DNA from 2 places in the Kitasatospora sp. NPDC007106 genome. Region 2 is predicted to be linked to the other one. Evidence: riboswitches for the same ligand, from Rfam matches in the RefSeq annotation. Region 2 holds a riboswitch; the other holds the start of a gene.
The links. A riboswitch is a leader RNA that binds a small molecule or an ion and turns the genes downstream of it on or off. The one in region 2 is predicted to bind cyclic di-AMP.

Region 1 (2,322 bases), on a different contig from region 2:
GCGTTGGCGCCGAGCGAGGACTTGTCGGGGGTGGCGTCCAGGTCGAGCATGGCCTGGTCGATCAGGCGCTGCTCGGTGGCGTCGTAGCCGACCAGCTCCGGGCCGATCTGCTCGATGACGGCGAGGACGGCCTTCTCCACGCCCTTGCCGAAGTAGCGGTTCTTGTCGCCGTCGCGAAGCTCCAGGGCCTCGAAGGCACCGGTGGAGGCACCGGACGGGACAGCGGCACGACCGGTGCTGCCGTCGTCGAGGCCGACCTCGACCTCGACCGTGGGGTTACCGCGGGAGTCGAGGATTTCGCGGGCTACGACGACATCAATGGACGGCACGAGGCATCTCCTAGCGGAAGCGGATGAGGGTCGTTACGACCAGAGCCTAACCGCACGGGCCCACCGGGCCGTGCCGCGCATGGCCCTGTCTCACCGTGTGGCCGGTCTACTCGCCGGTAGTTCACCTGAAGGACCACAAAACCGGCCGCCCGCCCGCGGGTGCCGCCCCGCGGGCGGACGGACCGTTCGTACCGTGCCGGACCGTCAGGCCAGGCGCAGCTGCTGGCCGGGCAGGATCAGGTCCGGATCGGCGCCGACGGCCTCGCGGTTGTTCGTGTACAGCTGCTCCCAGCCGCCGGGCAGCCCGTGCGCGGCGGCGATGCCGGACAGCGTGTCGCCCTCCTGCACGGTGTACTGCTCGCGGCCGAGGGAGGGCACCGGAACGGCCTGCAGGGTGCGGGCGCCCTCGTCGGCGCCGTCGTCGGCCGGGTCGGCCGGGTCGGCCGGCCCGGTGGGCGCCGGCGGCAGGTGGCGCTCGTAGACCTCCTGGTGCGCCGTCCAGTACCACTGGTCGTCCTTCTGGTACCAGTACACGCCGGAGTCCGCGTCGAAGCCGCCGCGGCCGGGGAACTGCGGCGACGGCGACGACGGGGCCGCCGGGGCCGCCGGGGCCTGCGTCCGTCCGGTGCCGCTGCGCGTCCCGCCGCTCCCGGCGGACGCGCGGGTCAGGCCGGCGCGTTTGGAACACACCGGCCACGCGCCGGGCCCCTGGGAGGCCAGCACCTTCTCGGCGACGGCGATCTGTTCGCTCTTGCTCGCCTGGTGGGCGAGCGGGGCGTACCGGGCGCCGCCGAACCCCTTCCAGGTCCGGGCGGTGAACTGCAGCCCGCCGTAGAAGCCGTTGCCGGTGTTGATCCTCCAGTTGCCGCCGCTCTCGCACTGGGCGACCTTGTCCCAGATCGAGACGGGGGCGGCATGGGCTCCGCCCGCGGTGAGCAGCGGCAGGGCGAGGCCGACACCCGTGACACCCGCGACGGCGACCGCCTTCTCGGCGGACGTCCTGCGGCGGTGGCGGCCAGGTCCGGTGAAGAGCATGGGTTGTCCCTCTCCGAACGCCTGCGAGGTGAGCTGTCGGGTTCGGACCGGGAGGCTGGCCCGGCCGCGGCCGCAGGAGGGGCCCTGCTGACGCGGCTTCACCCCTAGCCGTGGGGACGGCGACGAACGTGGTTCCCCCGCCCCTGTCCTGGGTCTCGGTCGTGAGGCCCGGGCACGGCGGACAGGATTCGGCGTTGCCGTGCCGGGGTCCGCGGCTGCGGACTGTTCGGGAGAGTAAGCAGATCGAACGACCGATCACAAGCTCATATCGCGGGTATCACGGAGCAATTACGGAGAGCCGATAATCGCCCACGAACGATGCAGGTTTCTCCTGATTGACGAGTGTTCAGATCCGACCGGATCCGACCGGTGCGACACACCGTCAGACCGTGTCGCGCCGCCCGGACGGCCCTGCCGGGGTGAAGGCGACCGGCAGCTCGCGCAGGCCCCGCATGATGAGGCCGCCGCGCCAGCGCAGGTCCGCCGGGTCGGCGTCCAGGGCGAGGTCCGGCAGCCGGGTCAGCAGCGTCGCCAGGGCGGCCCGGCCCTCCAGGCGGGCCAGCGGGGCGCCGATGCAGTAGTGGATGCCGTGGCCGAAGCCCAGGTGCGGGTTGTCGGCGCGGGCGAGGTCCAGGGTGTTCTCGTCGGAGAACCGGGCCGGGTCGCGGTCGGCCGCCGCCAGCACCACCAGCACCGGGTCGCCGACCGGGATCTCCACCCCGCCGATCGTCAGCGGCCGGGTCGCGAACCGCCAGGTGGCCAGCTCCACCGGCCCGTCGTAGCGCAGCAGCTCCTCGATGCCGGTCTCCAGCAGGCCGCTCTCGCCGCGTGCCACCGACTCCTGCAGCAGCGCCCGCTGCCCGGGGTTGCGCAGCAGGGCGTGCAGGCCGTTGCCGATCAGGTTGACGGTGGTCTCGAAGCCGGCGAACAGCAGGATGAAGGCCATCGCCGCGGCCTC
Region 2 (11,835 bases):
CCTGCACGGCGACCGGGTGGCGCGGCTCGCAGGGGACGACCCGGGGGTGCGGATCGTCCCGTTCCGCGGCGAGTACTACGAGCTGGCCGAGCACCGGCGGGGCCTCGTCCGGGGCCTGGTCTACCCGGTGCCGGACCCGGCCTTCCCGTTCCTGGGCGTGCACCTCACGCGGGGTGTCCACGGGGACGTGCACGTCGGCCCGAACGCGGTGCCCGCGCTGGCCCGGGAGGGCTACGACTGGCGCACGGTGCGGCTGCGCGACCTCGCGGGGACGGCGGCCTTCCCCGGCACCTGGCGGATCGCCCGGCGGCACTGGCGGTACGAGCTCGGCGAGCTGCACCGCTCGCTGTCGCGGAAGGCGTTCACCGCCGCGGTGCAGCGGCTGCTGCCGGCCGTGACCGCCGGGGACCTCGTCCCCGCGGCGGCCGGGGTGCGCGCCCAGGCGGTGGCCCGGGACGGCTCGCTGCTGGACGACTTCGCCTTCGCTGGCTTCGACCCGGACGACCCGGCCTCCGCCCGCCGGGCGGTGCACGTGCTGAACGCGCCCTCGCCGGCCGCCACCGCCTCGCTGCCGATCGGCCGTGAGGTGGCCCGGCGGGCGCTGGCGGCGCTGGAGGCCGGCGGCGGGGCGCCCTGGCGGGACGCGGCCGGGCCGGGGCGATGAGACGCGGGCCACGCCGGGCCGCCGGCGGACCCTCGTAGACTGGGGCGATTGTGACTGCCACCGCCCCCAGCCCCGAGCTGTCCCCGTCCGCCCGGCTCTCCGCCGCCCCGGCCGCGTACCCGGCGCCGATGTACCCGCACAAGGCCACCGAGGCCCAGCACCGGGAGCGGCGCATCCGCAGCTTCCAGCCGCGCCGCGGCCGGATGACCAACGCCCAGGCGGACGCCCTGGACCGGCTGTGGGAGCGGTACGGGCTGGCGATCGACGGCACCCCGCTCGACCTGCCGGCGCTCTTCGGCGACCTCCCGGTCACCCTGGAGATCGGTTTCGGTATGGGCGAGACCACGGCCGCGATGGCCGCCGCCGACCCGTCGTCCGGCATCCTGGCCGCCGACGTGCACACGCCCGGCCACGGCAACCTGCTGCAGATGCTGGAGCGCGACGGCTCCCCCAACGTGCGGCTCGCCGCGGGCGACGCGGTGATCCTGCTCCGCGACATGCTGCCGGACGCCTCGCTGGCCGGTCTGCGGGTCTACTTCGCCGACCCGTGGCCGAAGCCCAAGCACCACAAGCGCCGCCTGATCCAGCCGCACTTCCTGGAGCTGGTGCTGCCCAAGCTCGCGCCCGGCGCGCTGGTGCACTGCGCCACCGACTGGGAGCACTACGCGGAGCAGATGCTGGACGTGCTCTCCGCCTCGGACGAGCTGGAGAACCTCCACCCCGAGGGCGACGGCAGCGGCTGGCTGGAGCCCGAGGAGCGCCCGGCGGGCAGCGTGCCCGGTTACGCGCCGCGCCCGGACTGGCGGCCGCTGACGAAGTTCGAGCGGGCGGGCCTGGCCAAGGGGCACGTCGTGCACGACCTGCTCTTCCGGCGCCGCTGATCCGCCCGGCGGACTCCCGCCGGACCCGGTGGCGGCACCCCGCCACCGGGAGCTGACGGTACGTCACCCGCAGTGATGACGGGCACACGGATCGTCCCGGGGGCTCCCCCTCCGGCGGAGCCGTCGCCTACGCTTTCCGGGTGAGCCGTCCGCCCAGCGGCAGCCCGTCCCCCAGCACCACGGCCCGCACTGCCGCCGACGAACCGCCCGCGACCCCCGCCGGCACCCGGACCATCCCGGGGCCCCGGGCCGGCGCGGTCCGCCGCCTGCTGCCGCACTGGGCGCGGCTGGAGGCCCTGCACCGCTCACTGCACTACCCGGCGCTCTCCTCCTCGCTGGCCGCGTTCGCGCTGGCCGGCAGCGGGGTGCTGATCCTGCACCTGGTGCAGCGGCAGACCGGCACCACCGGCCTGCTGGTCGGGCTCGGGCTCGCCCTGCTGCCGCTGCCCTTCGTGCTGGGCTCGCTGGCCTGGCTCAACCAGACCGCGCGCGTCCCGCTGCGGCACACCCTCTTCTGCCTGGCCTGGGGCGCCTGCGCGGCCACCACGGTGGCCCTGCTCGCCAACGGGTGGGCCAGCGACTTCCTGGTCGCCCACCAGGGCAGCAGCCGCGGCGAGACGCTCGGCGCCGAGGTCGCCACCCCGCTGATCGAGGAGCTCTGCAAGGGCGCCGCGATCCTCCTGCTGCTGCTGCCCGTCCGCAGGCGGCCCAGCTGCCGGCAGGACCACAGCTGTGCGCTGCTCGCCGAGGCCGGCCCGGAGGGGTCGCACACGGCCGGCCCGCCCGCGCCGGTGCCCGCCGTCCCCCGGCCGCGCCGCCCGCGCGGCGCGCTGCCGCGGATACGGCCGCACCTGCGGCCGCTGCCGTACTTCCGCCCGCCGGTGCTGCTCGCGCCGGGTGACCGGGCGCATCCGCGGGCCCGCTCCAGCCCGCGGACGCTGGCCGCCGGCCTCGTCCTCGGCGCGATCACGGCCTGCGGCTTCGCCTTCACCGAGAACGCCCTCTACCTGGGCCGCGCCTTCACCGACGACCAGCAGTCCCGGCTGGACTCCATCGGTCTCGGCGAGCCGCCGACCCTGCGCGACTTCGACTCCACCGTGCACACCTTCGTGCTGCGGGCGCTGCTGTCGCCCTTCGCGCACCCGCTGTTCACCGCGCTGACCGGCCTCGGGGTGGCGATCACCCTCACCACCGGGCGGCGCTGGCTCTCCCGGCTCGCCGCCCCGGTGGGCCTGGCCGCGGCGATCGGCCTGCACGGGGTGTGGAACGGCGCCGCGGGTCTGGGAACGGACGGTTTCCTGCTGATCTACGGGCTGGTCATGGTGCCCGCCTTCGCGGCCCTGGTCTGCCTGGCGGTGTGGGCCCGCGCCCGGCGCGCCCGGCAACCCGCCCGCCCTCCGCTGCCGGAGTGACCGGGGGCGTGGACGGCGCCCCCGCGGGGAACGGATTTCCCTTCCGCGCGTCCGTCACGTAGTGTTGGGTTCACCGACGCGGGGTGGAGCAGCTCGGTAGCTCGCTGGGCTCATAACCCAGAGGTCGCAGGTTCAAATCCTGTCCCCGCTACTCAGTAGCACGAAGGCCCGGCAGATATTCTGCCGGGCCTTCGTCGTGTCCGGGCGGTGCCCGGGCGCGCACGGTCCCCTCCGGGTCCGCCCAGCCGGGTACCGGCGGTACCCGGAAAATCCATTGCCCTCCTCCGGAGCGCGTGCCTAAGGTGGCCGCACACTGAAAGGAGGTGATCCTGAGTTGAGTACCACCAGGATGCGTGAGGTGGCTGCTCGCTAGAGCCGCCCCTGCCTGTGCAGTGTGCGGGGCCCCAAGGGCCTCCGGCGGCAGGCGCAGACCCAAGCAGTCACCCGGCCCGCGGGCTCACCGGTACGTCCCCGGTGCCTCGGCCGCCGGTCCCTCGAGGACCGGCGCCGCGGAAGCAGCCCGCGGGCCGTCTGCATGTCCGGGCCCGGTCCGGGCCCCCGCCCGGAGCCCCGTCCCGCCGGGTGCGGTGACCTCCCGGAGTGACCGGCCGGTCCGCTACAGTCACTGCGGACCACAGGGGACCGGGGGCGGGGGTGGCTCGGGTGGAGCTGGAGCACGGCGGACAGCCGGTGCCGGCGGTGCGGATCGGGCTGGCCGGGGTGGTCGGCGCCGGGCTGGTCGGCCTGGTGCTGTACGCCCTGGCGAGCGAGCACGGGGTGCGGGCGCTCGGCGGCGGCCTGGTGGTCGCGGCGACGTTCGCGGTCGGCGGCGGCCTGCTCGGCTTCCTCTTCGGCATCCCCAAGCTGCTGACCAGCGGGGCCGCGGCCCATCCGGACGACCAGTCCGCGACCTCGACCGCGAGCTACGCCCCCAACACCAATCTGGAGCAGGTCTCCGACTGGCTGACCAAGATCCTGCTCGGTGCCGGACTCACCCAGATCGGCACCCTGCCGCGGCGGCTGAGGGAGCTCGGCGAGGCGCTCGCCCCGGCGGTCGGCGGCGGCCCCGGCGCGGCCGGCTTCGCGGCGGCCCTCTCGGTGTACTTCACCGTCCTCGGCTTCCTCGCCGGCTGGCTGCTGACCCGGCTGCTGCTCGCCCGGGCGCTGTCCGCCGCCGACCGGCAGACCCTCGCCGACTCGGTGAACCAGACGGTGCTGGCCGCCCGGTCGCTGAACTTCAGCTCCCGGCAGGTGCGGGACCTCTTCGAGACCGGCGTCGAGGGCCTGCGGGTGCAGGCGCTCGCCCTGCTGCAGGGCAATCCCGACCCGGAGAACCTGGACCTCGTCGTCTCGGCGATCGACCGGCACCTGTCGCCCTTCGAGCTGCTGCAGGCCCTGCTCGCCGCCAAGGCGATGCTCGGCGGCCCCGAGCTCACCGCGGAGCAGCGGGCTGCGCTGCGGGCGGCCGTCGCCTACAAGGTCCGCAACACCCGGAACGTGCCGCCGGACTCGCGGCGGCGGGCGGTCGCCGACGAGGTGCTGCGGCGGATGCCCGCCCCGGCGGCCGACGGCGACGGGCGCGGGGGCGGTTCGGACGGCCCGGACGGCGGTGGCCGGGACACCGGCACGGCCGGCGGCCCGCAGACCGCCGAGGTGCCGGCGATCCCGCCTCAGGTGCGGGCCCCCGAAGGTCCGGCCGCTCCCTGACGGCGGCGGACGGACCGCAGCCGCAGCACCCGGCGGTCCTGTCCGGCCGCACGCCGCACGGTGATCTCGCTGGCCACCCCGTGCCGGCCGAGCTCGGCCCGGAGCCCGTCGAGGTGCCGGCAGCGCCTGCCCTCCCCGTCGTGCAGCGGGTGGACGCGGACCTCGCCGGCCGGATCGGTCACCCGGACCAGTTCGAGCAGCGCCGACAGCTGTTCGTCGGGGCCGAACCGGTCCGGGTAGGCGAACAGCAGGTACGAGCTGAGGGTGAGGGCGAAGGTGCCGTCGGCGAACGGCAGCCGGGGCAGTTCGGCGGCCACGTAGCGGTGGGGGTGGGCGGCCCGGTCGGCCGTGAACAGCTCCCGGGCCCGGTCCCAGCTGCGCAGGTACTTGTCGTACCGGAGGTGGCGGGGGGAGGGGTAGCGCTGCGGGGTGCTGCACATCTGCGCGGCCATGGCGTCCCGGCCGGCGCGGGCCAGGTCGGCGAGCACGGCGGGCGGCACGGCGTACAGCGGATCGGCGGCGACCACCCGGCAGCCGAGCGCGCGGGCCTCGGCGGCGAGCCCGGCGGCGCCGCCGGGGCAGTCCAGCAGCGGACCGGACAGGCCGCGCAGCACGGCCCGGCTGAGGCCGAAGGAGGCGCAGTACTCGTCGAGCGGACGGGACGTCACCAGCACGGCGGCTCCCTCGCGGACGGGCGGTGCACCCGGGCGGCGGCCCGGGCGCGGTACGGCCTCATCGGACCACGGCCCCCGGCGGCCCGCATCCGGGCTGTCGGGGGCCGTGGGGGCCGCACCTTGAGGGGCAGTCGGCTCAGCGGCCGCCGAGCAGGCCGCGGGCGGCGAGCCGGTTGACCGCGGTGAGCCCGCGGACCAGCTGCGGGGTGAGCAGCACCAGCACGATGCCGAGGGCGCAGACGCCCGCGATCTGGGCCGGGCTGGTGACGTAGAACTCGTGGTGGCGCCCGGCGTCGGTGGTGAAGTCGTACACCCGGTAGCCCGGCCAGTCGGTGTACCGGGCGAAGACCCAGTGGTAGAGCGGGTACAGCGCGACCACCCAGCCGGTCACCAGGAAGGTCACGGTGACGGCGAAGCTCAGCACCGCCCAGGGGAACATCAGCACCTGGTGCAGCACCGCACGCCAGCCCGCGCCGTCGGCGAGCCGGGCGGTGACGGTGCCCCAGAAGCCGGGGCGCTTCGGGACGACGGGCGCGGGCGCGGCGACCGGCGTGCCGAGCAGGACGCGGGCCCGGTGCCGCTCCAGCGCGCCGAAGCCGCGGGCCTGCACGAGCAGCAGGGCCAGCACCGGCAGGCCGAGTGCGGTGACGAGCAGGCCGAGCCCGGTGCAGAACAGGGCGACGGCGACGACGAAGGCCGCGATCGCGATCGGCAGACCGGTGAGGACGAAGCCGACCTCCCGGTAGGTGGCGGCCGCGAACGGCGCCCGTAGGAAGCCGGGCCGGCGCTCGGCGGGCACGTCGCCCGGGTAGGGCGCGTCACCCGGGTACGGCGCGGCGGTCTGGTGCAGCGGTGCGGTGGTCATCTGTGGCCCCTCGGTGTCCGTTCGGACTGACGACTCCACGGTGCCGGAGCGGGGCGCCCGGGGTAATCCGGCCCACCGGCGGCTCAGGGGTGGGGTTCTCCCCACCCCCGTGCTGCGGCGGGCCGCACCCACTCGTCCTCCAGCAGCGAGAACAGCAGCGAGTCCCGCCACGCCCCGCGCACCAGCCGGTCGTGCCGGATCCGGCCCTCGGGCCGGAAACCGGCCCGGGTGAGCACCCGCACCGAGGCGGCGTTCTCCGGGTCGACCCGGGCGGCGAGCCGGTGCAGGCCGAGCGTCCCGAAGCCGAACCCGCAGAGCAGCGCGAGGACTTCGCCCGCGTAGCCGTTGCCCCAGGTGTCCCGGCGCAGCACGCAGCCGAGGGAGGCGGCGCGGGTGCCTTCGAGTTCGAGGACGGCCTGGCCGATCGGCGGGGTCCCGCCGTCCCGCTCGGCCGGGGCGACGGCGAGCCGGTAGACGGTGCGCGGGTCCTGCTCGGCCTCGTCGAGGGAGAGCTCGACCTGGTCGGCGCACTCCTCCTCGTCGCACACCTCGTACCCGAGGTGCCGGACGGTCTCCGGGTCGCCGAGGACGGCGTGCAGGGCGAGAACGTCCTCCGGGTCCAGCCGGAACTCGCGGATCGCCAGGCGCGGTCCCACCAGGCGGACCTGGCGGACCGTCCGGACCTGTTCGGCTGTCATGGCCGCCGACCCTACCCCGGCCGGCCCGGCCGCACCCCCGGCCCGCGGCGGGCCCGGGTGCCGCGCGCCGGACCCCGCACCGGCTACGGTACCGGCGTGGACGACGAAGACCTGCAGCTCATCCCCCGTACCCGCGCCGGGTCCCTGCTCGCCTGGGCGGACGCCGAGGCACTGCCCCCGGTACCGGAGGAGGCCGTCCAGCAGGTCCTGACCCTGCTGGAACTCGGCGGCGCACCGCTCCACGACGGCTGGCCCGAACTCGGCTCCGCCGTGGTCGAACAACTGCTCCACGAACGGCTCCACCTGTACGTCCAGCCGGAGGGCGACCCCGGCGTGTACGGCGAGACCGTCCGGCTGCTGATCGACCACCAGCGGGCCGCCCGGCGGCTCAACGCCAAGCGGCAGGAGCGGCTGCACGCCGAGGCGGAATGGCAGGGCGAACTGCTCGGGACGCTGCTGCGGCGGCCGCAGCTGCTGACCTGGCCCCGGCTCTACACGCTGCTGCTGCGGGCGGACGGGGTGGACACCGCGGACACCGACGCGGTGCGGGCCTGGCTGGACGGCTTCCGCGCCCTGGAGCCCGAGGACCGGGCGGCGGCGTACGCGGCCCTGGTCGACGGCGGCGCACTGGACCCGATGACCGGGGCGGACGCGGCACTCGGCTGGGGCGAGGCGCACCTGCTGTCGATCGGCATGGCGACGGACGGGGCGCGGCGGCTGCTGGAGTACGGGCTGATGCAGCGCAGCTACCGGAACCTGGCGGCGCTGACCGCGCAGGGCGAGCCGATGCCGTACGAGCTGCGGGGGGAGTTCGAGGACTTCGAGCAGGTCGTGGCGGACGTCGCGCTGTGGCTGTGCGGGCAGTGGACCGTCCCGGGGCTGCCGGCCCTGCTGCTCACCGACTACCCCGACCTGGCCCCCGAACCCGGCACCGCCGAACTGGAGGCCTACGCCGCAGCCCGCCAGGAGGAGCAGTAGGGGCGCGCGGGGGCACCCGGGAAAGGACTTCTCAGGGCTGGACGCCGTGGGAGCGGAGCCAGCCGAGGGGGTCGACGGGGGCGCCGCCGGCGGGGCGGATCTCGAGGTGGAGGCGGGGGGTGGTGACGCTGCCGGTGGCGCCGACCGTGCCGAGGACGGTGCCGCGCTCGACCGGGCCGTCGGTGACCGCGAGCCGGTTGAGGTGGCAGTACCAGACCTCGGTGCCGTCGGGCAGGGTCTCGACGATCCGGTAGCCGTAGGAGCCGGCCCAGCCGGCCGAGGTGACGGTGCCGTTGCCGACGGCGGTGACCGGGGTGCCGGTGGCGGCCTGGAAGTCGAGGCCGGTGTGCAGGTGGGCCCAGTGGCCGCCGGGGCCGTACTGGGCGCCGAGGGTGTAGCCGGTGGTCGGCAGGGCGAGGGCGGTGGCCTCGACGGCGGCCTGGGCGGCGCGGCGGGCCTCGGCCTCCTGCGCGGCGGCGAGGCGGGCGGCCTCGTCGGCGGCGGTGCGGTGGTCGGCCTGCTGCTGGATGCGGGCGAAGAGGGCGAGGCCCGGGTCGGCGGAGTCGGCGGCCTGGTCGGGCGCGCTCACGGCGGGTTCGGCCGCGGCGGCCGGGCCGGCGGCGGCCGCGGTCATGCCGGCGGCGCCGAGGGTGGCGGCCACGGTGGCGGTGACGCCCAGCAGCGGGCTGCCGCCCCTGGTCTGCCGGGGCATCCGGTGGCGGGCCTGGTCGGCCTGCTCCCAGGGGTGGTCGAGGAGCTGGGTGGCTGCGGCGGTGGAGTCCGCCGAGTGCGTCGACGCCACGGGGGCGCACTCCTTTCCTTCCCTCGCCGACCGGGTTAGCTGACGGGTTCGGAGCAGGAAGGTCTCCTACGGCTGGGCCACCGGCCCGGCCGATTCACCCCAAGGAAGGTGGTTCCCCGGCTCCCGTGACCACCGGCGAAGGCAGCCGCGGGATTGAGCGACACGCGCACGGTGCCGTGTCGGTACGGCGTTGCCGACCGCGCTGCGTTATCAAACGTTAATGCTAGGCACGCCTTGATTCCAAGCGTCTGCGACGGTGGATTCGTAAGGGCTACGCGCAGGATGGGCGATTTGCCATAGATTGTGAATCCGCCCCTGACGGAGGGTGATCGCCCCCCTCGGGGTGAGTATCCGTACTCATGCGGGCCGGTGCCCGCTCCGGGACCCTGCAAGGCATGAGCGCACCGATGCAGTCCCGCACCACGGCCGCCTACTACGTGCAGGCCGTCCTGTCCTTCGCCCTCGCCACGGCCGCCCTGGCGATCGGGATCGCCCGCCTCCCGGTGGACGCCTGGATGCGCGCCTTCCTGGCGGTCGCCCTGCTGTACGTGATCACGTCCTCGTTCACGCTGGCCAAGGTGGTCCGCGACCGCCAGGACGCCGGCGAGCTGGTGTCCCGGGTGGACCAGGCCAGGCTGGACAAGCTGCTGGCCGAACACGACCCGTTCCGGGCCGACAACCTCTGAGCCCCCGCGGGCCCGGCCCGCGGCGGTCAGCCGGCGGAGGCGGCCCGGGCCTGCTTGGCGGCGAAGGTCTCGCCGCCGGCCGCCCAGTTCTCGGCCGGGATCTCCTCGACGACGACCCAGACCTTCTCCGGGTCCATGCCGGTCGCCCGGGCGTAGGCGGCGGTGAGCTCGCGGGCGATCTCGGCGCGCTGCTCCTCGGTGCGGCCGGCCAGCTGCTTGACGGTGATGAGGGGCATGACGCCTCCGGTCTCTCGGTTCCCGCGGTCGCCGAAAGCTACCGCAGCCGGCACGAGCCGCCGCGCCGCCCTTGACGACTAAGGCTATTAGCCGTAGCTTTATGGCTACGGGCAATCAGCCGCGTCAGCGAGGCCAAGGAGGCCGGCCGTGAACGACACCCAGCACGCCCTGCAGACCCGCCACCTGGACGTCCCCGGCGGCCGCCTGGCGTACGACGACACCGAGCAGGGCACGGGCACCCCCGTCGTCCTGCTGCCCGGGATGCTCGACCTGCGGTCGGCCTACCGGCACCTGCACCCGCTGCTCACCGCCGCCGGACACCGGGTGGTCACCATGGACCTGCGCGGCATGGGCGAGTCCTCGGCCGCGTGGGACGACTACTCGCCGACCGCGATCGCCGGCGACGTCCGCGCCCTGCTCGACCACCTGGGCATCGACCGCGCCGTCCTGGTGGGCAGCTCGTACACCGGCGCCACCGTCGTCCGGGTCGCCGCGGACGCCCCGGAGCGGGTCGCCGGGATCGTCCTGGTCGACGCCTTCTTCGAGAACTTCCCGCCGAACCTGCTGCAGAAGGCCATGGTCGGCCTGCTCGCCCCGGCCGTCACCTGGTTCCCCGGGCTGTGGGGCGCCGCGCAGAAGTTCTACTTCCCGACCGCGCGGCCCGCGGACTTCGATGCCCAGCGGGCCCGGCTGGTCGCCGCGCTGAAGCAGCCGGGGCGCCGCCGGGCGGTCCGCGGCTACGTCCGCGGCGACTCCGCGCCGACCGGCTGGGGCGCGGACGTGCAGTGCCCGGCGCTGGTCGTCATGGGCAGCCGGGACCCGGACTTCCCCGACCCGGCGGCGCTCGCCGAGCGGCAGGCCTCGGCACTGCGGGGGCGTATGGTGATCATCGAGGGCGGCGGCCACTACCCGATGGCCGGGTACCCGCAGGCCACCGCCGACGCCCTGCTGCCCTTCCTGGCCGAAGTGAACGAGGTCGCCTGATGCCCCGGGCCGGACTGACCCCCGCCGCCGTCGTCGACCGCGCGCTGGAACTCGTCGACGAGCAGGGCCCGGAGGCCCTCACCCTGGCCGCGGTCGCCGGCCGGGCCGGGGTGGCCACCCCCTCGCTCTACAAGCACGTCACCGGCGGCCTCGCCGAACTGCGCCGGCTGATCGCCGTCCGGGTCACCGACGAGCTGACCGAACGGCTGTCCCGGGCGGTGCTCGGCCGCGGCGGCGACGAGGCGCTCGCGGCGCTGATCGACGCCTACGTCGACTACGCGGTGCAGTACCCGTCCCGCTACGCGGCCCTGCCGCAGGCACCGCAGGACGACCCGGCGTCGACAGCGGCGGCCGGCCGGCTGGTCGAGGTGATCCTGGCGGTGCTGCGCGGGTACGGGCTGGCCGGCTCCGAGCTGATCCACGCCACCCGGACGGTCCGCGCCGCGGCGCACGGCTTCGCCTCGCTGAGCACCGCCGGCGGGTTCCGGCTGGCCGAGGACGTCGCGACCACCCGGCAGCGGCTCACCGGGGCGCTGGTCGCGGGCCTGCGCGACTGGCCGCGCTGAACCGCCCGTGACCCGGCGGCGCCCCGCGCGTTGTGCAGGGCATGAAGAAGCGCAGCATGCTCGCCTTTGCCTCGCTCGCCGTCGGCGTCGTCGCCTCGCTGACCGCCCCGAGCGCCCACGCCGACGGGCCGCGGCACCGCACCGGTGACGCCAGGACGGTCACCGGCACCGAGCTCCCGGACACCGCCGCCGCCGAGCAGGCCGCCGAGGACGCCGACCTCGCCTGAGCCGGGCGGCCCGCCGCCGCCCGCCCCCGCTCCCCACGGGCCCGCGCCGACCGGCGCGGGCCTCCGTGCTGTCCGGGGCGGTGTGCCGGGCCGGGCGGGCGGTGTGCCGGGCGGCACAGCTCCGACCGGGTTGACGCGGGACGGGTCGGCGGCGGATGGTTCTGGGGCACTCCCCCCCCGCACCAGGACCGCGCCATGGACACCCTCACCGACCGCCTCCGCAGCAACCTCGACGGCCAGCCGATGCTGGCGACCCTGGGGGTGGAGATCGTCGAGCTGGCCCGCGGCCGGGTGGTGCTCGACCTGCCCGTGCGGCCCGCGGTGACCCAGCAGAACGGCTTCGTGCACGCCGGCGCCATCTCCACGCTCGCCGACGCGGCGGCCGGGGCGGCCGCCCTCTCCCTGATGCCCGAGGGCAAGGACGTGCTCAGCGTGGAGTTCAAGCTCAACCTGC

Region 1: another riboswitch for cyclic di-AMP. It lies ahead of ABZ641_RS09615 (transglycosylase family protein); the one in region 2 lies ahead of ABZ641_RS05470 (M23 family metallopeptidase).

What each region holds. Positions count from the first base shown of each region.
Region 1 covers NZ_JBEYFP010000065.1:12,264-14,585, reverse strand. The annotation lists gene eno (phosphopyruvate hydratase) at 1-329, opposite strand, end outside; gene ABZ641_RS09615 (transglycosylase family protein) at 534-1,364, opposite strand; cyclic di-AMP (ydaO/yuaA leader) riboswitch at 1,369-1,534, opposite strand; gene ABZ641_RS09610 (cytochrome P450) at 1,747-2,322, opposite strand, start outside.
Region 2 covers NZ_JBEYFP010000027.1:17,604-29,438, forward strand. The annotation lists gene lhgO (L-2-hydroxyglutarate oxidase) at 1-664, shown strand, start outside; gene trmB (tRNA (guanosine(46)-N7)-methyltransferase TrmB) at 715-1,545, shown strand; gene ABZ641_RS05435 (PrsW family intramembrane metalloprotease) at 1,686-2,957, shown strand; tRNA gene ABZ641_RS05440 (tRNA-Met) at 3,035-3,108, shown strand; gene ABZ641_RS05445 (hypothetical protein) at 3,621-4,664, shown strand; gene ABZ641_RS05450 (hypothetical protein) at 4,628-5,338, opposite strand; gene ABZ641_RS05455 (sensor domain-containing protein) at 5,475-6,203, opposite strand; gene ABZ641_RS05460 (GNAT family protein) at 6,287-6,901, opposite strand; gene ABZ641_RS05465 (hypothetical protein) at 6,998-7,879, shown strand; gene ABZ641_RS05470 (M23 family metallopeptidase) at 7,911-8,681, opposite strand; cyclic di-AMP (ydaO/yuaA leader) riboswitch at 8,689-8,851, opposite strand; gene ABZ641_RS05475 (YiaA/YiaB family inner membrane protein) at 9,077-9,367, shown strand; gene ABZ641_RS05480 (4-oxalocrotonate tautomerase family protein) at 9,394-9,603, opposite strand; gene ABZ641_RS05485 (alpha/beta hydrolase) at 9,752-10,588, shown strand; gene ABZ641_RS05490 (TetR-like C-terminal domain-containing protein) at 10,588-11,154, shown strand; gene ABZ641_RS05495 (hypothetical protein) at 11,211-11,381, shown strand; gene ABZ641_RS05500 (PaaI family thioesterase) at 11,577-11,835, shown strand, end outside.